Regions from separate parts of the Cohnella algarum genome, predicted to be linked through region 2. Evidence: predicted binding sites of a transcription regulator. Region 2 holds the regulator's gene; the other holds the start of a gene.
What was found. The regulator NrdR, encoded in region 2, represses ribonucleotide reductase genes. The targets are predictions, from matches to a motif close to AACACNATATATNGTGTT.
Positions count from the first base shown of each region.

Region 1: a site for NrdR is predicted at 6,892-6,909, ahead of nrdI (class Ib ribonucleoside-diphosphate reductase assembly flavoprotein NrdI). Genes of this name have one in related genera too.

Region 1 covers NZ_JAFHKM010000002.1:210,312-226,162, reverse strand. Annotated here, with positions in the region: gene JW799_RS01035 (fumarylacetoacetate hydrolase family protein) at 1-724, shown strand, start outside; gene JW799_RS01030 (methyl-accepting chemotaxis protein) at 758-2,470, shown strand; partial or broken gene JW799_RS01025 (AbrB family transcriptional regulator) at 2,878-4,001, opposite strand; gene JW799_RS01020 (MBL fold metallo-hydrolase) at 4,043-4,735, opposite strand; gene JW799_RS01015 (ThuA domain-containing protein) at 5,015-5,749, opposite strand; gene JW799_RS01010 (helix-turn-helix domain-containing protein) at 5,900-6,808, shown strand; gene nrdI (class Ib ribonucleoside-diphosphate reductase assembly flavoprotein NrdI) at 7,120-7,479, shown strand; gene nrdE (class 1b ribonucleoside-diphosphate reductase subunit alpha) at 7,466-9,550, shown strand; gene nrdF (class 1b ribonucleoside-diphosphate reductase subunit beta) at 9,725-10,678, shown strand; gene JW799_RS00990 (FadR/GntR family transcriptional regulator) at 10,822-11,544, opposite strand; gene JW799_RS00985 (FAD-linked oxidase C-terminal domain-containing protein) at 11,747-13,162, shown strand; gene JW799_RS00980 (heterodisulfide reductase-related iron-sulfur binding cluster) at 13,155-14,588, shown strand; gene JW799_RS00975 (LacI family DNA-binding transcriptional regulator) at 15,379-15,851, opposite strand, start outside.
Region 2 covers NZ_JAFHKM010000002.1:3,902,334-3,918,184, forward strand. Annotated here, with positions in the region: gene JW799_RS17435 (phosphate ABC transporter substrate-binding protein) at 1-32, shown strand, start outside; gene pstC (phosphate ABC transporter permease subunit PstC) at 211-1,071, shown strand; gene pstA (phosphate ABC transporter permease PstA) at 1,068-1,955, shown strand; gene pstB (phosphate ABC transporter ATP-binding protein PstB) at 1,966-2,724, shown strand; gene pstB (phosphate ABC transporter ATP-binding protein PstB) at 2,745-3,491, shown strand; gene phoU (phosphate signaling complex protein PhoU) at 3,507-4,166, shown strand; gene JW799_RS17465 (EAL domain-containing protein) at 4,429-5,457, shown strand; gene JW799_RS17470 (GGDEF domain-containing protein) at 5,370-6,338, shown strand; gene JW799_RS17475 (EAL domain-containing protein) at 6,443-7,573, shown strand; gene polA (DNA polymerase I) at 7,660-10,332, shown strand; partial or broken gene mutM (DNA-formamidopyrimidine glycosylase) at 10,421-11,364, shown strand; gene ytaF (sporulation membrane protein YtaF) at 11,469-12,143, shown strand; gene coaE (dephospho-CoA kinase) at 12,162-12,758, shown strand; gene JW799_RS17500 (lytic transglycosylase domain-containing protein) at 12,755-13,333, shown strand; gene JW799_RS17505 (alpha/beta-type small acid-soluble spore protein) at 13,401-13,619, opposite strand; gene nrdR (transcriptional regulator NrdR) at 13,728-14,189, shown strand; tRNA gene JW799_RS17515 (tRNA-Ala) at 14,388-14,463, shown strand; gene JW799_RS17520 (hypothetical protein) at 14,770-14,925, shown strand; gene JW799_RS17525 (hypothetical protein) at 14,922-15,548, shown strand.

The DNA.
Region 1 (15,851 bases), 3.7 Mb from region 2:
TTACGCGCTGCATCTTGAAGCGCTCGCCGAGCGGGAGGAAACGCTGCCGCTTGACGAGGTGAGGCTAAAGGCGCCGCTTCACAATCCCGACAAAATGATTTTCATCGGGCTGAATTACCGCGATCACGCGGCCGAATCGAACATGGCGGTGCCGAAAGTGCCGGTCCTTTTCCCGAAATACGCCAACTCGATCGTCGGGCCGGAGGACGACGTCGTCATTCCCGCCGAAGTGGAGCAGTGCGATTACGAGGTCGAGCTCGCCGTCGTCATCGGACGCACGGCCAAAAACGTTGCCGCGGAGGACGCGATGGACTACGTTTTCGGCTATACCGTCATCAACGACGTCAGCGCCCGCGATCTGCAACTGACCGAAGGCCAATGGACGCGGGGCAAGGCGATCGACACGTTCGCGCCGATGGGGCCCTGCATCGCCACGCGCGACGAAATTCCCGATCCGCACAAGCTGCGGCTGTCGCTTGCGCTCAACGGCAAGACGATGCAGGATTCCGACACCGGTTTTCTGATTTTCGATATTCCGTATCTCGTCTCGTTCCTGTCGCGGACGATTACGCTTTCGCCCGGGGACGTGATCAGCACCGGCACGCCGCCCGGAGTCGGCATGGGGTTCGAGCCGCCCGTCTGGCTGAAGGACGGGGACGTGACCGAAGCGTACGTCGAGCATATCGGCACGCTGCGGAACCGGTACGTGAAGGAAAACCGCTAATCCGGCACCGTGACCGGAAAGGAAGGCAAACGGATGAAAAAATTCCGCTTCAAAATCGGCTACAAAATTACGATCGGTTACCTCGTGCTGCTGGTGTTTATCGCTTCGGCGCTCCTCGTCGTGTCCCGGACGATCGAAAGCCTGCAGACGGAAATCGATACGTTGATCCAACGCGACCTGAAAATCCAGGAGCTGAGCTATCAAATCGACAAAAACGCCTCCGACATGGAAGCGGGCTTGAGCGACTACGCGATCGCGGGCGAGGAGAGCAGCAAGGAGGCGGTCCGGGCCGCGATCGCAAGATGGGAAGCGAACGGGCAGCAGCTGGCGGGACTGCTCGCGGGCGAAGACGCCCAGCTTAGCCGGATGAACAGCGTGACGGCGTCCATCGAGCAGTGGATCGCGATCGCGGAACGGGAACTGGAGGTGCCGGCGGGCACGCGAAGTCTGGAGGATATCCGGGCGTTCGCCTTGGAGTCGGCCGGACAAAAGCAGATGGACGGCATGCGCGAGCAGCTGTCCCGGCTGCGCCAGGCGGACAAGTACGCGATGGAGCAGCGGGTCGGTTCGCTTCATAAGCAAACGTCCGAGCTGCAAACGCTGCTGTTCGCGTTCGCCGGCGCGCTGACGGTGCTCACGATCGCCTTTTCGTGGATCGTTTCCCGCAGCGTCTCGGTCAACATCCGCCGGGTGACGGCGGCGGTGGCCGACATCGCCCGGTCCGGCGGCGATCTGACGAAGCGGATCCAGGTCCGCGCGACGGACGAGACGATGGAGCTGGGCCGGGAAACGAACGGCTTGCTGGCCTCCCTGCAAACGATGATGCGGGAAATCCGCGAGCAAGCGGGCAAGCTGGCCGACGTTTCGGAGACGATCCGGACGGGAACCGCCGGCGCGCTCGACATCAACGGCCAGGTGAACGAGGCGGTGCGGCGCGTGGCGGAGGGCGCGGAGAGCCAGGTGGCCCGGACGCAGGAAATCTCCGCCATTATGGCGGAGACGATGAAAGGGCTGGAGCAGGTCGCCGCCCGCACGCAGGACGTGTCGGAGCTTGCCCGCGCGACGCGCGAGGACGCCGACAGCGGCAGCGTCAGCCTCGACCGTTCCCAGCAGGAGATCGAGCGGATCGAAACGATTTTCGGCACGATCCAGGGCAGCGTCGGCGATCTGTCCCGGCGGGCCGGCCGGATCCAGGACATCGCGGTCTACATTTCCGAAGTGTCGAAGCAAACGAACCTGCTCGCGCTCAACGCGGCGATCGAGGCGGCGCGAGCGGGAGCGCACGGGCGCGGCTTCACGGTCGTGTCGGCGGAAATTCGCAAGCTTTCCGACGAGACGGCGGAATCCGCGCGGCAAATCACCGCGACGCTCGACGAGCTGAACGAGGGCGTGGGGCAAATCGTGGAGTTGATGGCGGGCAGCGCGCAGGCCGTATACAACGGCACGTCGTCGCTCAAGGAAGCGGGCGGCAGCGTCAAATCGGTCGTGGAAAGCGTGGGCTCGCTGGCGGAGCGGGTGATCGAAGCGGCGTCGGCGATCGAGCAAATCGCGGCGGGCAGCCGGCACGTCGTCCGTTCGGCGGAGGAAATCAGCCGGGTGACCGAGGAAACGTCGGCGTTCGCGGAGCAGATGTCGGCGATGGTGGAGGAGCAGAATGCCTCCCTGCGCGAGTTCGCCGCTTCGTCGGACGGACTGAACGGGGTGTCCGGAACGCTTCGGGATATGACCGGGCATTTCAAGGTATAAAAAAAGAAGAAGGCTCGCGCGAGTCCCGAGGGGCTGCGGCTTGCGGGCCTTCTTTGCTTTGCTTTGCGCGCAGCGCTTTCCTGGAAAGATGCGCCGCAGGTTGGCAGCCGCTTCCGGCGCTCCCCGAGCTTCGCTCTATGCCCCCCGGACACCGGTTTCCACGCAATAACGGCGCGAGGAGGCCGTTAAATCGGTGGCGTGCCCACATTTTGCGAAATAACGGCCGGTGCGGGCCGTTATTCGCTCTTCGCGCCTCCGATTCCGGGCTTCGCACCCGAATAACGGCGCGAGGAGTCAGCCTCGACCCTGCGGGTTCGACGAAGCTTACTTCTCAACGCGCCCCTTGCAGGGTCGCCACGTTGCCTCTCGGCCGCACGCGGCGAGGCCGACGCGCCTTGCTTGCCCGATCACGCCTTCGCCGGCCCGGCCCGGTCCGGCCTCAAGCGCTCCTTGCGCTGCAGCCGGCGCAAGTACCACCCGAGCAGCGGAGCAACGGCGAAAAAGATAAACAGCACGCGGAACAGCTGGTAACCGGCCACGATCGTCATGTCCGCCCCGATCTCGTGCGCGATCAGGCTCATTTGATCGAGTCCGCCGGGCACAAGGCTCAGGAAGCTCGTTTGCGGGCTGAGCGGATGGAGCTTGCCGAGCAGCCAGGCCAAACCTCCGGCTATGGCGATCAGCATGGCGCCGGTCGCGACGGCGAGGGCGAGCGTCCGCAGCGATTTGCGAGACAGGCTGTCCGGCCTCAGAAGCAAGCCCACGTAGCCCCGATCATGAACTGGGCGGCGTTCAGCAAGACAGACGGCAAAGCCGGAGCTTCGAAGCCGGAAAGATGCAGCGCCGCCACGCCGATGACGGGACCGAGCATCATGGCGGTGGGCAGCTTGATTTTCTGCCCGCCCCAGGCGGAAATGACCGCGACGACGGCGAAAACGAAGAGGTTCGGAAACAATCCGCTCCAGCTCGCGACGTCGGCTGCGGCCTCTTCAAGCGCGCCCGGGCCCGCGCTGCCCGCGCCGAAATGAAACAGCGGACTGAACGCCAGCAGGGGCACGCAAATGACGATCATCATGAGCCGGGTGACCTGCAGCAGCGACACGGCGGTCAAGTCCGCGTTGTCCATTTCCTCCGCGAGCACGATCATTTGCGACAGGCCCCCGGGGATGCATCCGGTCAGCGCGGTCGGAAACGTAAGCCCGCCCATGCGGGACAGAACGACGGCAAAAAGAACGGACACAAGCAGGGTCAGCACGGTCATGAGCAGCATGGCCGGCAGTTGGCGCGCCATTTCGGCGAGCAGCGGATACGTAAACGACATGCCGATCGAATAGCCGACGATGATCATGCCCGCGTTTCGCAGCGAGCCGGACCAGCGAAGCGGGATTCGTATGAACTTGGAGGCCGCAAGCAGCGCGAGCATTGGCCCGAGCAGCCACGGAACCGGCAGGCGGACCAGCGAGCAGATCAGCCCTCCGGCGAAGGCGACGAGGAGGGCGATGCCGAGCCGGAGGGCGGGCCCGGGACCCACGGCGGCAGAAGCGGACGGCGACGGCCTGGATCCGGGACGCCTCACGATCCGGAAGCAAGCTCCGCGATCCGGTCGTTCGCGTTGCCTTCGAACCAACCGCCGTGATAGCACAGGACGCGCTCGATGTCGAACGCCGCAAGCTTGCCCAGCGACCGGAGCGCCGAGTCCATGTCCGGCGTCATCGCCGGGGCCGGTCCCATCAGCCGCCCTTCGCTCACGACCATCGCATCCCCGGCGATCAGCGTCTTCGTGCGGCGATGATACAGGGAAACATGCCCCGGCGTATGGCCGGGCGTATGAATGACGACAACGCCTCCGTCCACGTCCAGGGTGTCTCCGTCCGCCAGCGTCCGATTGACGTTGGGGGCGGTCGCCGGGGAAAACATCCGCTCGAACCTGGCGAGCTCCCCGTCCGTCAGCCCTTGCGTCAGGGCGGCGAGACGCTGGGCGTTCAGCTTGATCAGCGGTTTCGTCCCGTCGATATAAGGTTTATCCGCCGCGTGCGCCCTTACTTCGAGGGGCTTTTCCCGCCCGTGCGCAAGCTCGGGCAAACCGCCGATATGATCGATATCCTGATGCGTCAAAATAACTTGGCTCAAGCGGTCCAGCGGCACGCCGGCGAGCTCGACTTGCTCCCGCAGTTGGCCGAAGGTGCCCGGCAGGCCCGTATCCGCCAGAGCCGCCGCATTGTCGTCATAAATAAGCGCGGGGTGGAAGGTCGACGTAGTCCCCATAACGCTTTTCGTTAGTTCCAGTTTCCGGAGGGGCATAGCAACCACCTTTTCCTGCGATTTGTTTAGTGCTAAGATAATTATAGTCCAAACGGTCCGGCGTTTGAAGCCTCGCGGTCGAATCGCCGCCGGCAACGTCGGCGGAACCGGGCGCACGCGGGAAGAAGGAGCCGGACGAGAAACGGATGCAGCGAGGCCGAACTCACAGCGGCAATCCGCAAAAAAGAGAGCAAGCCCGCAAAGCCGCGCTTTCGCGGCCTTGCGGGCTTGCCTTTTGCGGCGTTACGCCTTGTTCCCGATCGCTTCGAGCGGCTTGTGGTTGCCGTACGTCGGATAGTCCCTTCGCGTCGGAGCGGCCCACTTGACGGCGTTGCGGATGACCGTCCGAACCTGCTCGTTGTAGTAGGTCGGGTACGTTTCGTGACCGGGGCGGAAGTAGAAAATTTTTCCCTGGCCGCGATGGAACGTGCACCCGCTGCGGAACACTTCGCCGCCCTCGAACCAGCTGACGAATACGAGCTCGTCCGGCTGCGGAATGTCGAAATGCTCGCCGTACATTTCCTCCTGCGGCAGCTCGATGTATTCGCCGATTCCTTCCGCGATCGGATGGCCCGGCGATACGACCCACAACCGCTCCTTCTCGTCCGCTTCGCGCCATTTCAAATCGCACGACGTTCCCATGAGCGTCTTGAAAATTTTCGAAAAATGCCCGGAGTGCAGCACGATCAGACCCATTCCCTGCAGGACGCGGCGCTTGACGCGCTCCACGATTTCGTCCTTGACGTCGCCGTGGGCCATATGGCCCCACCAGATCAGAACGTCGGTTTCGGCCAGGCGGCTTTCCGACAAGCCGTGCTCCTCGTCCTGGTCCAGCGTGGCGTAGGCGACGTCGGCCGTCCCGGCGAGGCCTTCGCCGATCGCGGCGTGAATGCCGCCGGGGTAAACGCTCCGCACCTTTTCGTTGTGCTGCTCGTGTCTGAATTCGTTCCAGACGGTTACTTTAAGCTTGGCGGTCATATCGCTTCTCTCCTCGTCGGTTGTTCGTGTAAACGCTTATTTCCCAGTATAGGCAACCCGCCGCTTTTTCGATATGCCGAATTTCAACGCTTTTTTATTCAAAAGTGGTATACTTGCAAATGTACTTTTCAGCCGAAAGGTAGGGTCCGCATGTCGAACCGCCAGCCTTGGCCCGATACGGACGTACAGGCCGTCAACGAAAAAGTGGTCTATCAAAATCCGCTGCTGTTTTTAAAAGTATGGGAAATTCGCGACGCCGACGGAATTCGCCCGGTCCCGGAGACGTGGCCCTGGCATTACCACAAGGAAGTCGAGTTTTTGGCCATCTCGGAAGGCAGCCTGCGCGTGCAGACGCCCGCCGCCTCGCGTACGCTCGAGGCGGGCGATATGATGGTGATCGGCTCTTCCGGGCTTCACCGCACCTGCAACGGGTCGGACGTTCCGCTGCGCTATACGGTGCTGCAGGTGGAGCTGGAACGCCATTTCGATCCGAGCATGCTTCCTTACTTGAACGGGTTCTCCGAGCGGTTCGCCGCCCTGGAAAAGATGAATTATATTTTCGACGAGCAGCCGGAGGCGAAGGAAGAAGCGTTCAAGCTTGTCTCGGATATTTTTTCGGAAACGGCGCGCAAGGAAATCGGCTACGAGCTCGCGATCGGATCGTCGCTGAAACGGCTGCTGCTCCTGCTGCTCCGCCGCGACAGCCGCGGGCTGCTTCAGCGCGCCAACGATCTGGAGCTCGAGCGCTTTCGTCCCGTTCTCGACTACGTGGACGGCCACCTCGGGGAAAAAATAACGGTGGACGACGTCCGCGCCCTGATGGGCATGAGCTACCACCATTTTATCAAATCGTTCAAAAAGGCCGTGGGCGTTCCGTTCGTCGATTACGTCAATTACAACCGGATCAAAAAAGCGGAAAGGCTGCTGGCGACGAGCGACCTCAGCATTTTGGAGATCGGTTTCGAGGTCGGAATCTGGAACATGGCCCAATTTTATAAATTGTTCCGCCGCTATAACTCTCATTCGCCGAAAGAGTTTCGCCGGCGCATGCGCGGCTAAGCCGCGCCGCGCCTTGGAAAAGCGTCCAAAGTACCGTTTTTGATGAAGGACGACATGACTATTTTCGGGACGGATTATTGACAAACACAATATATTGATTTAAATTTGATTAAGCGATCTAGATATGGGTTAAATGAAATACATAGTCTCTCATCGGCATTGCAGGAATAGGAACGCGGAAATAGAGTCTTGGTCCCGCGGCGCAGCGGGAAACGGGGGGTTCGCGCCCCGCAATATGTTGAGCGGCGTGTCCGGCAAGGAACAACCGGATGCGCCGTTCATTTTCGGAAAATGAAAGGAGCTCGAACTAGATGTTGATTGCCTACGATTCCAAGACGGGGAACGTCCGCCGGTTTATCGCCAAGCTCAATATGCCTTCCGTCCAGATCGACGAGAACATGAGCGTGGAAGAACCGTTTGTGCTCGTGACCTATACGACGGGATTCGGACAAGCTCCCGAGCGGGTCATGAAGTTTCTGAATCGCAACCATCGTCAGCTCAAAGGCGTTTCCGCCAGCGGCAACCGCAATTGGGGCGACGGATTTGCGAAGAGCGCGGATACGATTTCGTCGCTGTACGGAGTTCCGGTCATCACCAAGTTCGAGCTTTCGGGCACGACGCGAGACGTCGAGCATTTTGTGCGGGGAGTGAATGATATTGAAGCATATTGAGCTGAACAACCTATTGATGCAACGAGGCGCCGACGGATTTTTCCAACTGGACAAGGACCAGGAGGCCATCAAGGCGTTCATGGCCGAAGTCGAAACGAAATCCCTTCGCTTTGACGGCCATTTGGCCAAAGTAAGCTACATGATCGAGAACGACTACTACGAAGACGTTTTTCAACACTACTCCGAAAACGACGTCCTGCAAGTATACGAACTGACGCACAGCTATCATTTTCAATTTCCTTCATATATGGCCGCCTCCAAGTTTTATTCCGACTACGCGGTAAGAAGCAACGACAAGAAGACGTACCTGGAGCATTACCCGGATCGCGTCGCCATCGTGGCGCTTCACCTCGGCAGAGGCGATTTCGCGACCGCCCGCACGCTGGCCGCTTCGATGATGGAGCAGCGGCTGCAGCCGGCAACCCCGACGTTCCTGAACGCGGGCAAGAGCCGCCGCGGCGAAATGGTGTCCTGCTTCCTGCTGGAAATGGACGATGCGCTCAATTCGATCAATTACGTGCTGGCTACCTGCATGCAGCTGTCGAAGATCGGCGGCGGCGTTGCGGTCAACCTGTCGAAGCTGCGCGGCCGCGGCGAAGCGATCAAGGGCGTGGAAGGCGCCGCCAAAGGGATCATGCCCGTGCTGAAGCTGATGGAGGACGCCTTCTCCTACGCCGACCAGATGGGACAGCGCAAAGGCTCCGGCGCCGCGTACTATAACATTTTCGGCTGGGACGTCATGGAATTCCTCGATTCCAAAAAAATCAACGCCGACGAGAAAACGCGCCTGCAGACGCTGTCGATCGGCCTGATCGTGCCGAACAAGCTGTATGAGCTGGCGGAGCAAAACAAGCCGCTGCACGTGTTCGCTCCGTATTCGGTGTATCGCGCATACGGCCAGCATCTGGACGACATGGACCTCGACGAGATGTACGACAAGCTGCTGGCGGACGACCGCGTCATCAAAAAATCGCCGCTCAGCGCCCGCGACATGCTGACGAAGATCGCGTCCATCCAGCTCGAATCGGGCTACCCGTACATCATGAACAAGACGAACGCCAACAAAGCGCATGCGCTTAAAGATATCGGCTCGATCAAAATGTCCAACCTGTGCACGGAAATTTTCCAACTGCAGGAGACGTCGGAAATTACCGATTACGGCGAAGAGGACATTATCCGCCGGGACATCAGCTGCAACCTCGCTTCGCTTAACATCGTGAACGTGATGGAAAGCGGCAAAATCAAGGAATCGGTGCACGAGGGGATCGCGGGGCTTACGGCCGTCAGCGACATGACGACGGTCATGAACGCGCCGGGCGTGGCGAAAGCGAACGCCGAGCTTCACTCGGTCGGACTCGGCGCCATGAACCTGCACGGCTACCTGGCGAAAAACCTGATCGCCTACGAAAGCGAAGAAGCGAGGGATTTCGCCCGTACGTTCTTCATGATGATGAACTTCCATTCGATCGAGAAGAGCTGCGAAATCGCCGAAAAGACCGGCATCACGTTCGCCGGCTTCGAGAAGTCCGAATATGCGAAAGGCACCTACTTCGACAAGTATTTGGAAACGGACTACCGCCCGCGCACGGAAAGGGTGCGGCAGCTGTTCGCCGGCATCGACATTCCGGCGCCGGCCGACTGGGCGGTTTTGAAGGGTAACGTCATGAAGCACGGCCTGTATCACGCGTATCGCTTGGCGATCGCGCCGACGCAAAGCATTTCGTACATTCAGAACGCGACGTCGAGCGTCATGCCGATCGTCGAGCCGATCGAAACGCGCACGTACGCCAACTCGACGACGTATTATCCGATGCCTTACATGAACGCGTCGAATTTCTTCTATTATAAATCGGCCTATCAGATGAACCAGTTCAAAATCATCGACCTGATCGCGGAAATCGCCGAGCACGTCGACCAAGGCATCTCGACCGTGCTCCACGTCAACAGCGACGTGACGACGCGGCAGTTGGCCCGCTACTACATTTACGCCGCGCGCAAAGGGCTGAAGTCGCTCTACTATACGCGGACGAACCGTCTGAGCGTCGAAGAGTGCGTCAGCTGCGCCGTGTAAAATCCGCGCGATTCCGCATTCGATTCCTATCCGCGCCGCCGCCGGCCGGGGCTTCCCTTCCTCTTCAGCAGGGCGGGACAAGCTTCTGAACATGCGTCCCGGCGGCGTCAGAACCGTTAAGCCCGCGAAGCGGGCTTTTCTATCCCCGAAGGGGGCAGCGAGAGGAGAGTTTTCATGAAAGCCGTTAACTGGAATCGTCCCGACGACGATTATACGATTACGTTCTGGAAGCAAAACATCATGCAATTTTGGACGGACGACGAAATTCCGCTGTCCGACGACAAGATGACGTGGATCAAGCTGAGCGAGGCGGAACAGGATACATACATCAAAGTGTTGGGCGGTTTGACGCTGCTCGACACGCTGCAAGGCGGCGTCGGCATGCCGGGCATCAACGACCACGTCGAAGGGCTTCAGCGCAAGGCGGTCCTGTCGTTCATGGGGATGATGGAGCAAATCCACGCCAAGTCGTACAGCAGCATTTTTACGACGCTTGCGACGAACGAAGAGATCGACGAAGTGTTCCGCTGGGTCGAGAACAACAAGCATTTGCAAACGAAGGCGGAAACGATCGCCCAGTACTATCAGAACATCCATACGCAGAAGGACTTGTTCCTGGCGATGGGCGCGTCGGTGCTGCTCGAAAGCTACCTGTTCTACAGCGGCTTTTTCTATCCGCTTTATTTGGCGGGCCAGGGTCAAATGACGAGCTGCGGCGAAATCATCGACCTGATTCTTCGCGACGAGAGCATTCACGGCCTGTACGTCGGCGTGCTCGCGCAAGAGGTGTACGCGAAGCTGGACGAGGACGAGCAGCAGGCGGCTTACGAGACGCTGATCGGCTTGTTCAAGTTCCTCCACCAGAACGAAGAGGCGTACACGGACGAGCTGTACGCGCAAATCGGGCTGCAGGAGGAAGTGAAGGCGTTCCTGCGGTACAACGCGAACAAGGCGTTCATGAACCTCGGCTTCGAGCCGCCGTTTCCGGAAGAGGACATCAACCCGATCGTCCAGAACGGCCTCAGCACGAAGACGAAGCAGCACGACTTTTTCTCCAAAAAAGGCAATGGCTACGTCCGCGCGACGAACGTCGAGCCGCTTTCGGACGAGGACTTTATTTTCGATTAAGACGGCAGGAGCGCTGCATCAACCTAAAACCTTCAGGCGAAAGATTAAGGCCGCGCTTGCTTGATTCGGATTGTTGGCAAAGCCCCGTTTTTCGGGGCTTTTTTCTTTTTGCTTTTCGATTTTCAACAGGCCATAACCCGCCTTTAAGCGCCCGCGCCCTTCTCCCCCAGCACCTGCTCGACTTTGGCGATGTGCAGTTGCATGCGCAGCGTCGCCGCGCCCGCATCGCCTTCCGCGATCGCCTCATATATCGCGCGGTGCTCCTCCAGCAGCCGCTCGGCGGTCGAACGCTCGGCGTAAAACCACAACGCCCGCGTATCCCGCATGCTGTCGTGAAGACGTGCCGCCATCGTCTCCATCAGCTGCATCAGCAGCGGATTATGGGTGGCGGCGGCGATCTGCTCGTGGAACCGAACGTCCGCTTGCTCATTGAATGCCTCGTCGTCCATGTGCGCTTCCATTTCCGCCAGCGTCCCCGCCAGCCTGGCCAAATCGTCCGCCGACCGGCTCGCGGCGGCAAGCGCGGCGCAGCCGGTTTCCAGCACGCGCCGCACTTCGAGAATATGCCGCAGAGTGAGGGCCCGGTCGGCCCAGGCTTCGGGCTGCAGCATGCCGGGGTGCGGCGGCGCGGCGGCCGGCAACGTCGCTTTCACGAACGTGCCGCCGCCTTGCCGGATATCGAGCATCCCCATCGCCTTCAGGGCGCTCAGCGCTTCGCGGACGGTCGACCGGCCGACCCCGTATCGCTCCGCAAGCTCGACGACCGACGCGAGCCGGTCGCCGGGGGAGAGCGCTCCTTCCTCAAGCTGTTTTCGCAAATCGTTCATGACCCACTCGTGGCTTTTTAACGGTCGGTTTTCGTTCATGATGGCTCCTTTGCCCGGCAGTCGCGCGACCGGCAGGAAGCCGGTTCGCCGCAGGCCGAATTTCGCGCTTAAACGCTTTCCAATTCTTCTATTTTAGTGTATACTACAATCCGACAAAAGTCATCAGATGACCTGATCACCTGTTCGATTAGGGTCTAAGCTATGCATCGCCATTTTCATCCATCGAGAGGAAGTGTCCGGTTTGCTGCCCGAACAAGCGAGACGCGAATTGATCGCCGTTTTAGGCGCCGAGGATTTTAGAGACGACATGCAGACGCTCGTCACCCATTCGTATGACGGTACCCCGATGCAGCAGGCGCTGCCGGACGCGGTCGTGTATCCGCGCGACACCCGGCAGGTGTCCGAAACGATGAAGGTGCTGCACAGGCACCGCATTCCGGTCGTCAGCCGCGGGTCGGGCACGAATTTGTGCGGCGGCACCGTTCCGGTTCAGGGGGGCGTCGTCATGGTCATGCACCGGATGAACCGGATTTTGGAGGTCGATCTGGAAAATTTGGTTGCCGTCGTTCAGCCGGGATTGAATACGAAGCTGTTCAGCGCGCATGTCGAAAGCCTCGGCTTGTTTTACCCGCCGGATCCCAGCAGCATGGCGATTTCGACGATCGGCGGCAATATCGCGGAAAATTCGGGCGGCTTGCGCGGCCTCAAATACGGAACGACGAAGGATTACGTAATCGGACTCGAAGCGGTGCTGGCGAACGGGGACATCATCCGCACGGGCGGCAAGCTGATGAAGGACGTCGCCGGGTACGATTTGACGAAGCTGCTTGTCGGTTCGGAAGGGACGCTCGCGATCGTTACCGAAGCGACGCTGAAGCTGATTCCCCCGCCTAAAGCGAAAAAAACGATGCTGGCGATGTACAACGATCTGTACGACGCGGCCCGCACCGTATCCAAAATTATCGAAAGCCGCATCATCCCCGCGACGCTCGAATTTCTCGACAACCCGACGATTCGGGTCGTGGACGATTTCGCGGGGCTCGGCCTTCCGCTCGACATGGCGGCGATTTTGCTGATCGAGCAGGACGGCGAGCCGGAGCTGGTCGAACGGGATATCGCGACGATCGAAGCCATCTGCATCGGGGAAAAAGCGGCGAGAGTCAGCGTGGCCTCGTCGCCGGAGGAGGCGCTCAAGCTGCTGACCGCGCGGCGCAGCGCGTTTACGGCGCTTGCCCGCCTGCGGCCGACGACGATTCTCGAAGACGCCACCGTGCCGCGCTCCAAAATCGCCGACATGGTGCTTGAAATCAACCGCATCGCCCGCAAGTACGACGTCAACATCTGCACGTTCGGCCATGCCGGCGACGGCAATTTGCATCCGACGGCGACGACCGACGCCCGCGATCGCGACGAGGTTCACCGGGTCGAGGAGGCGTTCGCGGAAATTTTCGAAGCGGCGATCGCGCTGGGAGGCACGATTACCGGCGAGCACGGCGTCGGCATGGTCAAGGCGCCGTTTCTCGAATGGAAGGTAGGCGCTCCGGGGATCGAAGTGCTGAAGGGCATCAAGGCGGCTTTCGACCCTCTGGGCCTGCTCAATCCCGGCAAAATGTTCGCCAAGCCATCGCGGAAAAGGGTGGTGATCCAGCATGGCTGAGACCCAGACGGCGGTCAGTCGCCCGGAAGCCAAGCCTCCGGCGAGTCCGCTCGCCGCCAAATTGAAAATCAGGCTGGACGAGGACCAATTGACCAATTGCATGAGATGCGGATTTTGTCTGCCGGCTTGCCCGACCTTCCGCGAAACGGGCATCGAAGCCGAATCGCCGCGCGGCCGGATCGCGTTGATGAAGGCGGTCGCCGACGGCCTCATGGACCCGGACGAAGCGTTCGAGGAGCAAATGAACCATTGCCTTGGCTGCCGCGCCTGCGAACCGGCGTGTCCGGCCGACGTGAAGTACGGGCAACTGATCGAGCAGGCGCGCGACGCGATCGAGGACCACACGAAAAGCCATCGCGTTTGGGTCAAAGGCGTACGGCGCCTCGTGTTCAAGGAGCTGTTTCCGAAGCAGGGCCGCATGAAGCTGCTCGGCGGCGCGCTGAAAGCCTATCAGAAGTCCGGGCTGCAGAAGCTTGCGCGCGGTACCGGGGCGTTGAAGCTGCTGCCGAAGCAGCTGTCCGATATGGAAGAAATATTGCCGAGCGCGTCCGGCCGCGGCGTCGTCGAGCTCATTGGGGATTTTCATCCGGCGAAGGGGACGAAAATCGCCACCGTCGGCATGTTCCGCGGCTGCCTGATGGATACGTTGTTCACGGAAACGAACGTGCATACGGTGGAGCTGCTGACGGAAGCGGGCTTCGAGGTCGTCATTCCGAAAACGCAAAACTGCTGCGGCGCCCTCCACGCCCACAGCGGCGAGGCGGAGGACGCGCGCGAGCTGGCCCGCCGCAACATCCGGGCGTTCAAGGAGGCGAACGTCGATTACATCGTGTCCAACGCGGGCGGGTGCGGCGCGATTTTGGTCGAATACGATCATCTGCTGCACGACGATCCCGCGTATCGCGAAGACGCGGAATGGTTTGCGAAACGGGTGAAGGACATCAGCGACATGCTCGTTTCGCACGGCCGGATTCCCGCGTTTGCGCAAGCGGAGGAACATGCGCGTTCGAACGCGCGGGCGGACGCGCAAACGTCCGTGGCCGGATCGCCTGCCAACGAACCAGAAGCTTGCTCGGTGCGCATTACGTACCAGGACTCGTGCCATTTGCGCAACGTCATGCGCTCGTCGGACGCGCCCCGGAAGCTGATGCGGCAGGTGCCGGGCGCGGAGTTCGTGGAAATGTTCGAATCGGACCGGTGCTGCGGCTCGGCCGGCATTTACAACTTGACGCAGCCGGAGATGGCCAATCGAATTTTGGAGCACAAAATGGAGCATGCCAACGCGACGCAAGCTCATTATTTGCTGACGAGCAACCCTGGGTGTCTGCTGCAAATGAAGCTCGGGGTGCAGCGGCACGGCGCCGGAACGGATATGAAGGTCGCGCACGTGGTCGACTTTTTGCATGAGCGGATGGCGAAGGATTGACCCGGGAAGACGTCACGGACGGAACAGACAACGCATACGGACTCGCGAAAAAAAGGTTTTGCAGCGGGAGACCGTCGCTGCCGCCGGACAGCGAGTGACCATCGCCGCCGCTTGGAGAGCGGGAGACCGTCGCTGCCGCTCGTGCAGCGGGAGACCGTCGCTGCCGCTCGGCAGCGGATGAGCGGGCGGCGCCACCGCTGGGCAGCGCCACCGCTGGGCAGCGCCACCGCTGGGCAGCGGGAAAAACCGCGCGGAATTGTCCAAACCGGCCTCGCCCGATGGGACAAAAATTCCAACAGAGCGGGCGGATGCCGCTAAAAAGCCGTTTTTGAATGGATGGAATCCAACGAAGCTTCGCAACAGGCGCGCAAATCAAAAACCGTCAGGGCACTTGTCCCTGACGGTACGTTTTTCTGACCCTATTTCTCTCATCCACTCCGAAAGCCGGCTCGGCACGCATGCTGCGCCTCCGCACGTCAACTAACGATTCGGTTGAGTCGTGGCGACTCATTATAACCCGCCAAACGGATACGGCCGCACGCAGTTGAGTAAAAATGACTCATCTCGCCGCCTCCGGCCGCCCGCTAACGAACCGTTTGAGTCGTGGCGACTCATTTTAACCCGCCAAACGGATAAGGCCGCACGCAGTTGAGTAAAAATGACTCATCTCGCCGCCTCCGGCCGCCCGCTAACGTACCTCTCAGCCTCCGCACGCCCGCTAACGAACCGTTTTCTTACTGCCCGGAGGCGGAAAAACCGGTTCAGCTCCGTTTCACCCCCATAGCTCCCGTCACTCCTGTTGCCCCGCCCCCGTAGCCCCTGTAGCTCCTGTAGCTCCCGTCGTTCCCGTAGCTCCCGTCCCTGTGGCCGCGACGGCCGGCGCGCTGGTGGAAAGCCGTTCGACGAACCGGGTGTCGACGCGGGTTTTAATCCGGGCATCGGAGCTCCACTCCGCCGAATCGGTCAGCAGATCGACGGCCAGCTGGGCCATTTTCTCCTTTTCGACGTGGATCGTCGTCAGCTCGGGCGTGACGATGACGGATTCGCTGATGTTGTCGAAGCCGATGACGGAAATATCCTCCGGAACGCGATAGCCGAGCTCGGCGAGCGTCTTCATCGCGCTGATCGCGATGTAATCGCACTCGCAAAACAAGGCCGTCGGCAGCTTGCCTTCCGAATGAAGGCAGGCCTCGAGCTGCTGGCGCATCGATTCCTGGGACGAGAGGATGGTTGGGGCCACCGAAAACATTCGGCCCGGCGCAA
Region 2 (15,851 bases):
GCGATATCGACGGCAACATCACGCAAAAGTAAGGCTATGATGGAACGCGATTGCGAATAACTTCCGAAATATTTCTTAGCGGCGAGAGGCGACAATAGTGTGCCTCTCCTTGCCGTTGGAGGAGAGGCGTGCATGAACATTCCCTACGAAGAAGTTAAAAAGGATCCGGCCTCGGCCGCACCAAATTCGAAAAAGTTTCCGAAGCACCGCATGGAAGAGCTGCGGGGTAAGGCTTACGTATATGCTTGCATTCTCGTGCTGATCGTCACCATCTTCTCGATCGTCTACTTTATCGCGGTTCGGGGCCTGTCTCCGTTTTTGTCCGACGGTGTAGGCATCGGAGAAATGCTGTTTGGAAAAACTTGGGCGCCGGATGCGGACGTTCCGCTGTACGGGGCGCTTCCCTTCCTGTTCGGCTCGTTTTCGACGTCGCTCCTGGCGGCGCTCATCGCCGCGCCGCTCGGCTTCTGCGCGTCGATCTTCATGACCGAAATCATGCCGAAGCTCGGAAAAACGGTGCTGCAGCCGGCCATCGAGCTGCTTGCGGGGATTCCTTCGGTCGTCTACGGCTTCGTCGGCCTTTCGGTCATCGTGCCGTTTTTGCGCGACACGTTCCCCGGCCAGGGCATCGGCATTTTGGCGGGGGGAATCGTGCTGTCGATCATGATATTGCCGACGGTCACGACGATTTCCACCGACGCGCTGCGCAGTCTGCCGTCCGGGTTGAAGGAAGGCTCCTACGCGCTCGGGGCGACGCGCTGGCAAACGATATCCCGCATCGTGCTGCCGACGATGCTGCCTTCGCTGCTTACCGGCATCGTGCTCGGCATCGCGCGCGCGTTCGGGGAAGCGCTCGCCGTTCAGATGGTCATCGGGAACGCGCCGCACATTCCGGGCTCGCTGTTCGAGTCGGCCTCGACGCTGACCAGCATCATTACGCTGTCGATGGGCAATACGACGCTCGGTTCCCCTCATAACAACGCGTTGTGGAGCCTTGCCTTGTTCCTGCTCATTATGACCTTCGTCTTCGTCTTTATCGTTCGTCTGCTGGAAAGGAGAGCGGTGCGATGAGAGCCAAAACGGTTGACCGGATCGCGACGGGCGTAATCGTCGTCATCGCCGCGCTCATTCTGGCGGTGCTGGCGGGACTGCTTGCCTTCCTGCTGATCCGCGGACTCGGACATATCAGCTTCGACTTTCTCACTTCCCCGCCGCAAACGATCAAGGCGGGCGGCGGCATCGGCCCGCAGCTGTTCAACTCGCTGTTTCTGCTGGTGCTGACGATGATCATTACGATCCCGCTCGGTCTCGGCGCGGGCATTTATATGAGCGAATACGCGAAGGAGAACCGGTTTACTTCGTTCATCCGGCTGGTCGTGGAAGTGTTGTCGTCCTTCCCGTCGATCGTCATCGGCTTGTTCGGCCTTCTCGTCATCGTCAATACGTTCAACCTCGGCTTCTCGCTGCTGTCCGGCGCCCTCGCGCTGACGGTGTTCAATTTGCCGATGATGGTGCGGATTACCGAGCAGTCGCTGCGCAGCGTGCCGAAGGAGCAGAAGGAAGCGGGCCTTGCGCTCGGCATTTCCCGCTGGAAGACGATCACGTCGATCATGCTTCCGGTTGCTCTTCCCGCGATCGTGACCGGCACGATTTTGACGGCGGGCCGGGTGTTCGGCGAAGCGGCGGCGCTCCTGTTTACGGCAGGGATGAGCTCGCCTCGCCTGGACTTTACGGACTGGAACCCGTTCAGCCCGACGTCGCCGCTCAATCCGATGCGGCCGGCGGAAACGCTCGCGGTTCATATCTGGAAAATCAACAGCGAAGGCCTTGCGCCGGACGCGTCGGAAATCGCGGCCGGAGCGTCCGCCGTGCTCGTCATCACGGTGCTGCTGTTCAATCTCGGAGCTCGCTGGTTCGGACGTTTTCTGTACCGCAAGCTGACCGCTAGCAAGTAGGAGGAGCGCCATGAGCAGGAATGCGTTGGTTACGAAAAACCTGTCGGTCTATTACGGGGAAAAGCATGCGGTCAAACGCATCGACATGGATTTCCCGGAGCGGGAAGTCGTCGCGCTCATCGGTCCGTCCGGCTGCGGCAAGTCGACGTTTCTCCGGTCGCTCAACCGGATGAACGACCTCATTCCCGGCGCCCGCATCGAGGGCGACATCTGGATCGGAAACGACAACATTTGCGATCCGAAAACGGACGTCGTGCAGCTTCGCCAGAAGATCGGCATGGTGTGGCAGCGTCCGAACCCTTTTCACAAATCGATCTATGAAAATATCGCCTTCGGGCCTAGATATCACGGCGTGCGCAAAAAGTCGGAGCTGGACGAAATCGTCGAATCGACGCTGCGGAAAACCGCGCTCTGGGACGAAGTCAAGGACCGGCTGCGCCAATCGGCGCTGTCGCTGTCCGGCGGCCAGCAGCAGCGGCTTTGCATCGCCCGCTCCCTTGCGGTAAGGCCCAGCATTTTGCTGATGGACGAACCGGCTTCGGCGCTCGACCCGATCTCGACGTCCAAAATCGAAGAGCTGATCGCCGAGCTGAAAAAGGAATATACAATCATCATCGTGACGCACAACATGCATCAGGCCGCGCGCATTTCCGATAAAACGGGATTTTTTCTGCTGGGCGACCTGGTCGAATACGACGATACGCAGAAGATGTTTACGAACCCTTCGAAAAAATCGACGGACGACTATATCTCGGGACGCTTCGGCTGACGACAAGGAGGCAAGGAAACATGATCGAAATCGATAAGCTTCAACTGTACTACGGATCGTTCCACGCCTTGAAGGATATCGCCCTGTCGATTCCCGAGAAGCAGGTTACGGCGTTCATCGGCCCGTCCGGCTGCGGCAAGTCGACGCTGCTCCGCACGCTGAACCGGATGAACGATTCGATCGAAGGCGTCCGGATCGAGGGCAAGGTCGAAATTCAAGGCCAGGACATTTACGGTTCGGATATGGACGTCGAATCGCTGAGAAAGCGGGTCGGCATGGTGTTTCAGCAGCCGAATCCTTTTCCGAAATCGATTTACGACAACGTGGCTTACGGGCCGAGGCTGCACGGCAAGCGGAACAAGGCGGAACTCGACGAAATCGTGGAAAAAAGCCTGCGCGCGGCTTCGCTCTGGGAGGAAGTCCGCGACGTGCTCAAAAAGTCGGCCTGGAGCCTTTCCGGCGGCCAGCAGCAGCGGCTGTGCATCGCGCGGGCGCTGGCGGTCGAGCCGGATATTTTGTTGATGGACGAATCGACGTCCGCGCTCGATCCGATTTCGACGAACAAAATCGAGGAACTGACCCGCGAGCTGTGCCGCAACTACACGATCGTCATGGTGACCCACAACATGCATCAAGCCGCCCGGATTTCGGATCGCACCGTCTTTTTCCTGAACGGCAACGTGGTCGAGGCTTCCGAGACGGAGTCTCTGTTTTCCAATCCCGTCGATCAACGGACGGAAGATTATATTTCGGGCAGATTCGGTTAGGAGGACAAAGGGACGATGGTCATTCGCAAAGACTTTGATATCGGACTGGAGCAACTGGAAAGATTGTTGGTCGAAATGGGAGACCGGGTGGAAAAAGCGTTGGAAGAGGCGATGAGCGCGCTGGAAAAGCTGGACGTGGAAGCTGCGCGCAAAATCGTCAAGGACGATCCGCAAATCAACCAAATCGAGGAGCGGATATCGGATTTGGGCGCCAAGCTGATCGCCACTCAGCAGCCGGTAGCCAAAGATTTGCGAAGGATTTTGGTCGCGCTGAAAATATCGTCCGACCTTGAGCGCATGGGCGACCTGTCGGTCGATATCGCGAAGGTCGTCCTTCGGATGGAAGGCCAAACCCTGATGAAGCCGCTGCTCGATTTGCCGCAAATGGCGAGCATCGTGCGGACGATGATTACCGAATCGATCCAATCCTACATCGACGAAAACGTCGATCTGGCCTACAAAATGGCCAAGGACGACGATCAGGTCGACGCGCTCTATTCGCAAATTTTACGCGAAATGTTCACGCTCATGGCGGAAAATCCGAAGACGGTCGGGCAGGCGATGTATTTGAGCTTCGTCGGGCGCTACATCGAGCGGATCGCGGACCATGCGACGAACATCGGCGAAAGCGTCGTTTTCCTCGTCGTCGGCAAGCGTCCCGATTTGAACCAATAATCGCAGCGGAAATCACGAAGGCCAGCAAGGGAACGGCAATCGCGAAGGCTTGCGCCAATTTCTTTTTTTCAGCCCGGGCGGCTTGCCCGGGTTTTTTCGCGTTGGCCTGGATCTGTTACGATAGTTGCGGGTCGATGGACCTATTTTTACATAGCGTTAACCAATTGCGAAAATTGTCGATACATCGGACTGGTACGATGAGGCTGCGGATGCGATGGCGCTCCTGCCGTCGAAAGAAGCCAAAAGAGCGGGGTGAACCTGCGTGAAAAAGTTTGCTTCGGAACCCAATGGCGAAGATGGCGCCTTCTTGCGCATCGAGGTGCAGTATTTGCCGGTCGCCTCGCTGCTGGACGGTTCGGTTTACGGATATGAGGCCGTTCCCTGCCGAAAAGACGGCCGCGAACGCCTGACGGCGGAAAAGCTGTTCGCCGAAGCGGAAGCGTTAGGCTGCCTTCCGAAATGTTATCGCTTATTTCAAGAGCGGGCTGTCGCCGGATGGTCCGAGCAAAAAATGGAGAAAAAACTGTTTTTGCCGGTGCCGGCTTCTTTGATCGGCGACGAATTGCGCAAGGAATCGACGCCGAAGCCTTCCTCGGCGCCGGAATCGGCGGCGGTTCCCGCCGTCGCCGGATCGCTGCCGGAACAGATCGTCCTGAAGCTGATCGGTTCGGAAGGCAAGGAGGAATCGGCCGTCCTGGCCGCGCTCCGGCATTACCGCAAACAGGGTTATCGAATCGCGCTGTCCGATATTTCGGTCGACCGCGCATCGCTGATCCGTTTGCTGTCGCTGCATCCCGATTACGCTTTTCTCGCTTCGTCGCGGACCGATTCCGAGCCCCGGCGGTCCGATAAGCTTGACGGCGAACGGGGCGATAGCGCAGCGGGAGCGGAGCCTATCCGCTCTCCCCGGCGAACGATACCCGGCTCCTTGACGAAAAGCATCGAGCGGACGGTGGACGAGACCCTGCTTCAAGCGCTGACGGGACTTGCGCGCAAGGAGCAGGTCGTGCTGATCGCGCAAGGCATCGACCGGCAATCGCAGCTTGCGCTTCTGTCGGCTTGCGGCATCGGCTACGGCCAGGGAGACTGGATCGGACGGGAAGAGAGGCAGGCCCCTCGCTTCGGCCGTCCGTCCGGGAGATCATTCGCCGCGAGGCGGAGCGGCGTTTTCGCACGGCAAGCGGCTCCTTGTCGGAGCTTGCGATGCCGGCGGAAGTGTTCGACAGCCAAACTCCGGTGTCGGAGATTGCCACGTATTTCGAACGGCATCGGGATACGCACGGCTTCGTGATCGCCGACGAGGGACGTCCCGTCGGACTGCTCATGAAGGAGAAGCTCCAGCAGCTGTTGTCGGGCAAGTTCGGGCTGGCGCTCTACTGGAACCGTTCCGTCGGCAAAATCATGGACAAGCAGCCGCTGGTGCTGGAGGAAGCGACGCCGCTGGAGCAAGTCGCCCAGCTGGCGATGGCGCGCGAGCAGGACAAGCTGTATGACGCGATCATCGTCACGCGCCAAGGCCGCGTGTACGGAATCGCATCCGCCCGCGCCGTTCTGGAATGGGTGACCCAGGCGCATATGGCCAACGCGCAGTACGCCAATCCGCTGACGGGACTTCCCGGCAACGTTCCGATCCGGCAGGAAATGACGCGTCGGCTCGGCGGCGACAGTCCGTTTTCCGTTTTATACGCCGATATCGATCATTTCAAATGGTTTAACGACCGGTTCGGCTTTCAACTGGGCGACGAAGTCATCCGGTTTACGGGAGAAATGCTGCTCGAAGCGGTAAGGTCCTGCTGTCCGGACGAAAGCTTCGTCGGCCATATCGGCGGAGACGATTTTATCGCCATTTTGCCCTGCGGAGATCCGGTCGAAGTATCCAACCTCTTTATGGAGCTTTTCGAGCGGGGGATCGGCGCCTATTGCGAAGAAGCGGGGCCGGTGACGGACCGGAACGGAAACGCGACGGAAGCTTCGGGCCTTTCGCTGTCGCTCGCGCTTCTCCTCTGCGATCGGGCGGGCGGATGGACGCCCGAGCAATTGGCCGAGCATGCGGCTAAATTAAAGAAGCGGGCTAAACGGCAAACCGGAAACTCGCTCGCGTGGGAAAGCATTTCATCGGATTCGGGCAGCGAGGCAAAGCCATCAATCATGGTTGGAGTGGATTCGGAATGATTCATGCAGGCTCGGACAGCAGCGGCTTGGAACGCGTAAAACGGCGGATAGCGGAAAGACAGGAATCAAGCTGCGATCTTCAAGGCACCCTCGGAATGATCTGCGTGGATTTGAACGATGCGGGCAACGGCGAATGGACATTTCGGCAGGAGTGGGACGATTGGCTCGGCCGAGCCTTCCCGATGAGGGACGTCTGGTTGGGGGACGAGCTCGGCGGGCATTTGTGGGTGTACGCGGAGCTCCCCCATGCGATGCCGTTTCGGGCGGAAGCCGCGTTGGAGGACATCGCCAGGCAAATCCGGCAGGCGGTGGCGGATGAAACGGGAATTTCGGCAGCCGGGACCGCGCCGGGTTTTTCGGCTCGGGGATATGGGGTGTCGCTGCTCGAGGTTTCCGCCGGCATGCCGCTTAAGCAAACCTTGTACAAAAGCGCGCTCGAAGCGATTCGGAACATGGGCAAAACGGATCCTTCCGCTTCCGGCTCGGAGCTGCATTCGGAAATGGAGCGCCTGCTCAGGGAACGCAGCATCCGCAGCGTCTACCAGCCGATCAAGAGCCTGGGATCCGGCGAAATATTCGGCTACGAGGCGCTTACCCGGTGCCCGCAGCCTTGCCGCTTCGACGGTCCGCTGGCGCTGTTCGGCTTCGCGGAGAAAGAAGGCTATGCGTTCGCGCTCGACCGTCTAGCCAGGGAAAAAGCGATTCACGGCAGCCCGGCGCTGAGCGAGACCCAGAAAATTTTTATCAACGTCACGAACGGCATCATGAACGATCCGCAATTCGTTTCCGGCCAAACCGTTCGCTGGCTTCGGGAGCGCGGGATGAATCCGAACCAGGTCGTGCTGGAATTGACCGAAAGAAGCTCGATCGACGATTTCGGCGCGGCCAAAAAAATTTTAAACCACTATCGCAGCCAAGGCTATCAAATCGCGATCGACGACGCGGGAGCGGGCTATTCGTCGCTTCAGGCGATCGTGGAGCTGAGCCCGGATTACATCAAAGTGGACAAATCCCTCGTCCGCCACGCGGACGGCGACGAAATGAAAAAGCAGATGCTGCTGACGTTCGTCGGCTTTGCCAAACGGATGAACATCCGCACCGTGGCGGAAGGGATCGAGCGCGAAGAGGAGCTTCGGCTCGTCCGCGAAATCGGCGTCGATTACGGGCAAGGCTATTTGCTCGGCAGACCCGGGGATTATGGCAGCCCCTTTTGTCCTCCGGGACTCGCGCTTTGAACCCGTCCGCTTTCGTTCGCATCGCCTGCGTTCGTCCGATATGGTATGATGACTCTGTATGAAGTAAACGAGCGGGGTGACCTCGGATGGGCAACGACAGGCAAAAGGTGCTGCTGATCGACGGGAACAGCATCGTGAATCGGGCGTTTTACGCGATGCCGCCGCTGACGAACAGCAGCGGTTTACATACGAACGCGGTATTCGGGTTTACGACGATGCTGCTTAAAGTAATCGAGGAAGAGAAGCCGACGCATATGCTGGTCGCGTTCGACGCGGGCAAGGAAACGTTCCGGCACGAGGGCTACGCGGAATACAAGGGCGGCCGCCAGAAGACGCCGCCGGAGCTGTCGGAGCAGTTTCCTTTGCTGAAGGAGCTGCTCAAGGCGTTCTCGATTCCGCAATTCGAGCTTCCGGGCTACGAGGCCGACGACATTATCGGCACCTTGACCCGGATGGCAGAGGAGCAGAAGCAGACGGCCATCGTGGTGTCGGGCGACAAGGACATGCTGCAGCTGGCGTCGGACAAGGTGACGGTGCTGCTTACCCGCAAAGGCGTCAGCGAGACGGAACGGTTTACGCCGGAGGAAATTCGGGAGAAGTACGGCCTGACGCCTCCGCAAATCATCGATTTAAAGGGGCTTATGGGCGACGCCTCCGACAACATCCCCGGCATCCCGGGCGTCGGAGAAAAAACCGCGCTCAAGCTGCTGGCCGAGTACGAAACGGTGGAGCAGGTGCTAGAGCATGCGGACGGCATTAAAGGCAAGCTGGGCGAGAACGTCCGCAATCACAAGGAAGATGCGCGCATGAGCAAGGAGCTGGCGACGATTTTCCGGGAGGTTCCGCTTGAGCGCACGTGGGACGAGCTGAGCTGGAGCGGCTACGACGCGGGGGAATTGGCCGCGGCGTTTCGCAAGCTGGAATTCAAGTCGCTGATCGAGCGCCTGAACTTGCCGGAGTCGGACGGCGGGGGCCCGGAGACGGACGGCGGCGGGGAGGTCCGCTATGAAGTCGTGCATGTCGACAGCGAGGAAGCATGGGAGGCGCTGAACGCGGCGCTTCCCGCGGCGGAAGCGCTGATCGTCGAATCGTACGGCGAAAACCCGCATCAGGGGGAAGGCATCGGGCTTGCCGTCGCCGCGGGAGAGAAGCGGTTCGTCGTGCTTTACGAGCGGCTGCGCGAGGAGCAGGCTTCCGCGTTAAGGCGCTGGCTGGCGGACGGGAAGGCGGTGAAGCGCGGCTACGATCTGCACCGCGCCGAGCTGGTGCTCGCGCGAAGCGGCATCGAGCTGCGCGGGCAAACGTTCGACGTGCAGCTGGCCGGCTATTTGCTCGATCCGACCGAGGCGGATCCGTCGTTGGCCGGCTTGCTGCAGCGGCACGGGCTCGCCGCGATCGCTTCCGACGAGGCCGTGTACGGGAAGGGCGCCAAATTTCGCGTTCCCGAGACGGAAGCGCTGGCCGGGCATCTGGCCGCCAAAGCCGACGCCGTGGCGCGTTTGGCCGGTCCTTTGGCGGAGGAGCTCGACAAGGCGGGCATGCGCAGGCTGTACTACGAGCTGGAGCAGCCGCTCTCGGTTATTCTGGCCGGGATGGAAAAGACGGGAATCGTGGCCAGGGAGGAAGCGCTCCGGCAGCTTGGAGAGGAGTTCCAGCGGGGCATCGATCAGACGATGAAGGAAATTCATCGGATCGCCGGCTTCGAGTTCAACATCGGATCGACGAAGCAGCTGGGCGAGGTGCTGTTCGACAAGCTTGGCCTGCCCGTCGTCAAAAAGACGAAAACCGGCTACTCCACCGACGCGGAAGTGCTGGAAAAGCTGGAACCGTACCATGAAATCGTCCGTCTCATTCTTCACTACCGGACGCTGACGAAGCTGCAGTCGACCTACATCGAAGGCTTGCTGAAGGAAATTCGGGAAGACGGCAAAATCCACACCTATTACCGACAGACAATCGCGGCGACCGGCCGGCTCAGCAGCCAGTTTCCGAACCTGCAGAACATTCCGATCCGGCTTGAGGAAGGCCGTCAAATCCGCAAGGCGTTCCTGCCTTCGGAGGAAGGCTGGTCGATTTTGGCCGCGGACTATTCGCAGATCGAGCTGCGGGTATTGGCGCATATTTCGGGGGACGAGCGGCTGAAGGAAGCGTTCGTCCGGGAAATGGACATCCATACGAAAACCGCGATGGACGTGTTCGGGGTGTCCGCCGACAGAGTCGACGGCAACATGCGCCGCCAGGCGAAAGCGGTCAACTTCGGCATCGTGTACGGAATCAGCGATTACGGCCTCTCGCAAAACCTGAACATCACGCGGAAAGAGGCGGCCGCGTTTATCGAGCAATATTTTCACGTGTTCAAAGGCGTTCGCAGCTGGATGGACGCCATCGTCGCGCAGGCGAAAAAGGACGGCTACGTCACGACGCTGCTCGAGCGGCGCCGCTATTTGCCCGACATTAACGCTTCGAATTTCAATCTTCGCTCGTTCGCGGAACGGACGGCGATGAATACGCCGATTCAAGGAACGGCGGCGGACATCATCAAGCTGGCCATGCTGAACATGGACAAGGCGATTCGCGAGCGCGGGCTGAAAAGCCGCATGCTGCTCCAGGTGCACGACGAATTGGTGTTCGAGGTGCCGCCGGACGAACTGGAGCTGATGCGGAAGCTCGTTCCGTCCGTCATGGCGGACGCATTCCCGCTCGATGTGCCGCTCAAAGCGGACGTCAGCGTTGGCGTAAATTGGTACGAAGCCAAATAAGCGAAAAAGGCCCGGGGCGGGGTGGCTCAGGCCTTTTTCTTCGTTTATAATGGAAAGGATAAGCTAGGCAAGTTGGAGGGAGCGCTTTATGCCGGAATTGCCGGAAGTGGAAACGGTGCGCCGCACCTTGAACAAACTGATCCCCGGCAAAACGATCCGCAGCGTGTCGGTGACCCTGCCGCGCATCATTCAGCGGCCGGACGATCCGGACGTCTTTTCCGCCATGCTGGAAGGACGCACGTTTCAAAGCGTGGAACGGCGGGGAAAATTTTTGCGTCTGCTGACGGACGGGCTCGTCCTCGTGTCCCATTTGCGAATGGAGGGCCGGTACGGCCTTTATGACGAGAATGAACCGGTCGAACGTCATACGCACGTCATTTTTCATTTTACGGACGGGACTTCGTTAAGATATAAGGATGTCAGGCAATTCGGGACGATGCATTTATTTACTCCCGGGGAAGATTTGAAGTCGAAGCCGCTGCTCAAGCTGGGGCTCGAGCCGTTGGACGAAGCATTCACGCCGGAGGCGTTTGCCGGTGCGATCGGCCGTCGGTCGACGAAGATCAAACCGCTGCTGCTCAACCAGGAAATCGTCGTCGGGTTGGGCAACATTTATGTGGACGAAGCGTTGTTCGCGGCCGGCATTCACCCGGAACGCGAGGCCGACAGCTTGAGCCGGGGAGAACGGGAGAAGCTGCATGCGGCGATCGTCGCCACGCTGACCTCGGCCGTCGAGGCCGGGGTTCTTCGATCAAGTCGTACGTAAACGGACAGGGCGAGATGGGGATGTTTCAGCATCGGCTCAAAGCATACGGCCGTACAGGCGAACCGTGCGAGCATTGCGGGCATGCGATCGTAAAGTTCACGCTCGGAGGCAGAGGGACGCATATTTGCGAGCGCTGCCAAAGGCTGCCCCGGAGCGAGCGTTCGGCCGCCCGCGCAAAAGAAAGAACCGCTGCAGTCGGAAAGCCGGGAACGAACGCGGTCAAGAGGCGACTGGACGGAACGGCAGGGTCAGCCCCCTCCGTCTGACGGATCGGGGCATCCGCCCGGCAAGCTGCATACGATGGGTGAAGAGTCAGCTTCAAGGGCAGATCGCCCGGGAAACGACGATTTCCGTATGCAGGAGGTACGCCATGCTCGTACACGGAGCTTCGCTGCTGCTCTTGTCGTTCGCGGTCAGCTTGGACGGATTCGGCGTCGGGATGACCTACGGATTAAGGAAAATACGGATTCCGCTGCCGTCGATTCTGATCATTTCCGTTTGTTCCGGCGTTATCCTTCTTCTTTCGATGATGGCGGGGGTCGCGCTGGCCGGCGTTTTGTCGCCGCACGGGGCTTCGGCGGTCGGGGCGGTTATTTTGATCGGAATCGGCGTTTGGGCGCTTGTCCAATTTTCTCGCAACCGGGATCGGGACGATGCGGATGCGCCGAAAGAGGCGGACAGGACGGTACCGCCGCCGGCAAAGTCGACTTTGGTCACGCTGGAAATTCGAAGGCTGGGCATTATCATTCAAATTTTGCGAACGCCGTCGGCGGCGGATGTCGACCGATCGGGCATTATAACGGCGGGGGAAGCCTTTCTGCTCGGAGCCGCTTTGTCGCTGGACGCGTTCGGCGCGGGAATCGGAGCCGCCCTCGTAGGATTTCCGCCGGTCGCGACGGCTATCCTGATCGCTTGCTCGAGCGGACTTTTTCTATGGCTCGGGATGCGTTTCGGTTTCGCGGCGGCCGGTTGGCGATGGATACGCAAGCTTAGCGTGCTGCCGGGTATTATTTTAATCGTGATGGGAATCGTTAAATTGTTCTAAACGGAAATGAGGTGCCGCATGAATGTCGGTTTAACCGGTGGAATCGCCACCGGGAAAAGCACGGTTGCCCGCTTGCTTGTCGAAAGCGGTGCGGCGCTGGTCGACGCCGATCGCATTGCCCGGGAAATTGTCGAGCCCGGGCAGCCTTCGCTGGCGCAAATTGCGGAGCGGTTCGGACAAGACGTGATCCGGGAAGACGGGACGTTGAATCGAAAAAAGCTGGGCGAAATCGTGTTTTCGAACGAGAAGGAGCGCAAAGCGCTCGAAGCGATCACGCACCCCGCGATACGGGCCTTGATGCGCGAGCGAATGGACAAGCTCGAACGGGAAGCGCCGGACCGGCTGGTCGTCGTCGATGTTCCTCTATTGTACGAATCCGGGCTGCAGTTTCTTTTTGAACGAGTCATGGTCGTGTACGTTCCCCGGGACGTCCAGCTTCAGCGGCTGATGAAGCGGGACGGGCTGCCCGAAGCCGAAGCGAAGCGGAGATTGGCCGCCCAAATGGATATCGAGGAGAAAAAACGGATGGCCGACATCGTGATCGACAACAGCGGCAGCATGGAAGACACGATTCGCCAGGTGCATTCCTTTTGCGGAGGCAAAGGCTTCGCATGAGCGCCGCCGTCAGAAAGCGGAGAAGGCGGTTGTTGATCCCGCTCGTTCTCGTTGTCGCCGTTATCGCAATCGTCCAAACGGACTGGCTCGGCAGAACGATGTATCCGATCTACTATAAGGATGAAATTCGTTCCACCGCTTCGCGCTTCCAGCTGGATCCGCTGCTCGTCGCCGCGATCATCCGGGTCGAATCGAATTACAGGGCCGAAGCGGTTTCCCCCAAAGGGGCGCTTGGCATTATGCAGGTCATGCCGGACACCGCGAACTGGATTTTGGAAAAGGAAGCGGAATTCGGCGCGTTGACCGTACAGGAAATCGGCCGGAATCCGGAAGCCGGCATGCAGGTCGGCGGCTGGTATATCCGGGAAATGCTGCGGCAGTTCGACGGAAACCTCGCGGCGTCGCTTGCGGCGTACAACGCGGGTCCGGGCAAGGTCAGGCAATGGCTGAACGAAGGCGTTTGGGACGGCAGCCAGCAGAGCATTAACGATATTCCGTATGGGGAAACGAGGCATTACGTTCAGCGCATATTTTATTATTATAATAAGTATCAGCAATTATATGATGAATTATAAAGAGGAAGCCTTGAGCGCGCGAGGCTTCAAGACTTCCCATTAGTTCGAAATGGCGTTGATGAAACGATTACTTGAATTGGCCGGCAAGTTGTTGTTCCGCGATCGTCACCAGGCGTTTCGTGATGTTACCACCGATCGAACCCGTATCGCGGGTCACCATGTTCCCGTAGTAGCCGTCCTGCGGGATGGCAATGCCAAGCTCTTGCGCAACCTCGAATTTCAGTTGGTCCAGCGCTTGGTTCGCTTGAGGGACAAGCAGTTGATTGCTGCGGGATCCTTCACCCATTGTTGTTCACCTCCTCGCGGTTGGTAATCGTATTATGTGCATTCGTTTTGGGTTCATGTAAGGTAAGCGTTGGAAAAGATATTGGCATGAAAGGAGACAATTTTGCTTATGAAATGCCCGTATTGCGATTACAGCGGCACGAAAGTGCTCGATTCGCGTCCGGCCAACGACAATAAATCGATCCGCCGCCGCCGCGAGTGCGAGCAATGCAGCCGCAGATTCACGACGTTCGAGATGGTGGAAGAAACGCCGCTCGTCGTCGTCAAAAAAGACGGCAGCCGCGAAGAGTTCAGCCGCGACAAAGTGCTGCGCGGGCTGCTGCGCTCCTGCGAAAAACGGCCCGTATCGGTCGATCAGCTGGAAGTGATCGTCTCGAACGTGGAGCGCGAGCTTCGGACGACGGCCCAAACGGAAGTTGAAAGCCGCGTCATCGGCGAGCTTTTGATGGAGCAGCTGTACTCGGTCGATGAAGTCGCCTACGTCCGTTTCGCTTCGGTATATCGGCAGTTTAAGGACATCAACATGTTCCTGAAAGAACTGAATAGTCTGATTTCAAAACATGGCATCTAAAAGCGTTGACACGCCGCATTTCCTGTGATAAACTCATTTTTGTCGTCACGGAACGACGTGTCGCACGGGGCCATAGCTCAGCTGGGAGAGCGCATCGCTGGCAGAGTTGGGGTCACAACAGAATACGGGGCATTAGCTCAGTTGGGAGAGCGTTGCACTGGCAGAGCAGAAGTCAACTGAATAAGGATTGTATAATGTGGGGGCATAGCTCAGCTGGGAGAGTGCTTGCATGGCATGCAAGAGGTCAGGGGTTCGATCCCCCTTGTCTCCACCACTACCGAATTTACACCCTCATATGAGGGTTTTTATTTTGTCTTCTTAAGGAGTTTGACCGTTGTATAAAATATTTGGATGATTGTATAAAAATACAAATCTTCGATATCGCGGTAACAATCCGGTAACATGCGGTAAAATTAAATGTCTGAGTACATAAAATAACGAGAAATAACGATGTGGGAGCAGTGTAAGCAAGCATGGTTTTTTAGTAACTGGGTAGTCTAAACATGGAACCCATAGGAGGATTATTTCGTTTGTGTTATACTGGATACATAAGAAATGATCAGCTTGTGAGGTGGATTGCATGACAACAGCCGAAATGAAAAAATACATCGATGGTATGGATGAATACATTAAAAAAATTAGTGTGGAGCCACGTGGGAAGTCCCTAGAGTTCTTGCAGAAGGCAGGTATTGTGGATAAGGACGGTAAGCTTACGCCGCAATATCAAGAAAAATGATGTATTCGAATTTACCGAATTTTGTACTTGGCTTTCATGGCTGCGATAAAGCTGTCGCTGAAAGAATACTGCTTCATGAGGATAAAATGCGTTCCAGCGACAACGATTATGACTGGCTTGGTCCTGGAATTTACTTCTGGGAAAACAACCCTCAGCGTGCTATTGACTATGCTCAAATGCTAAGGGATTATCCTAATCGATCTAGGAAGCCAATCATAGAGCCTGCCTCTCTCGGTGCCATTATTGATTTGGGTCATTGCTTGAATTTGTTGGAGCAAAGCTCATTGGATGTTTTAAGAAGAGGCTACGAAATACTCAAAATTAAACTGAATAATTTGAATACGCCTATGCCTCAAAATAAGTACGGCTTCGGTAATGAGAGTAAAGACCTGCTAAGACGCTATCTGGATTGTGCTGTGATCCAAGCTGTACATGAGTACAACAAGGAGACTGGACAAAAGCCGTACGATTCGGTAAGAGGTGTATTCTTTGAAGGCAGAGATCTCTACCCAGGTGCGGGCTTTAAGGAGAAGAATCATATTCAAATTTGCGTCATAAACCCCAATTGTATAAAGGGATATTTTAAGCCGACGGAGCCTATAGAAGGATTCGATATTCCATAACGTAAGAAAAGCCACTTCTACTGAAATGGCTTTTTTGCTTATTCCTTATTTATGCGATAATTGTTCATGATCTTGTTTTATTAATTTCGTCCCTGAATTTTGCTAATCCTTCCCTTTGCATTCCTGGTATGACATGTGAGTACATATCTAACGTGACTCGAATCGAGCTGTGTCCGAGCTTAGTGGAAAGCGCTTTGATATTAGCTCCAGATTTGACCGAAATTGTTACTGCCAACGCATAATGCCCGCCAGTTGACGGTGTAAGTTGTCCTGCTGGTGATGGTCAATCTGTCCCCTGATGTT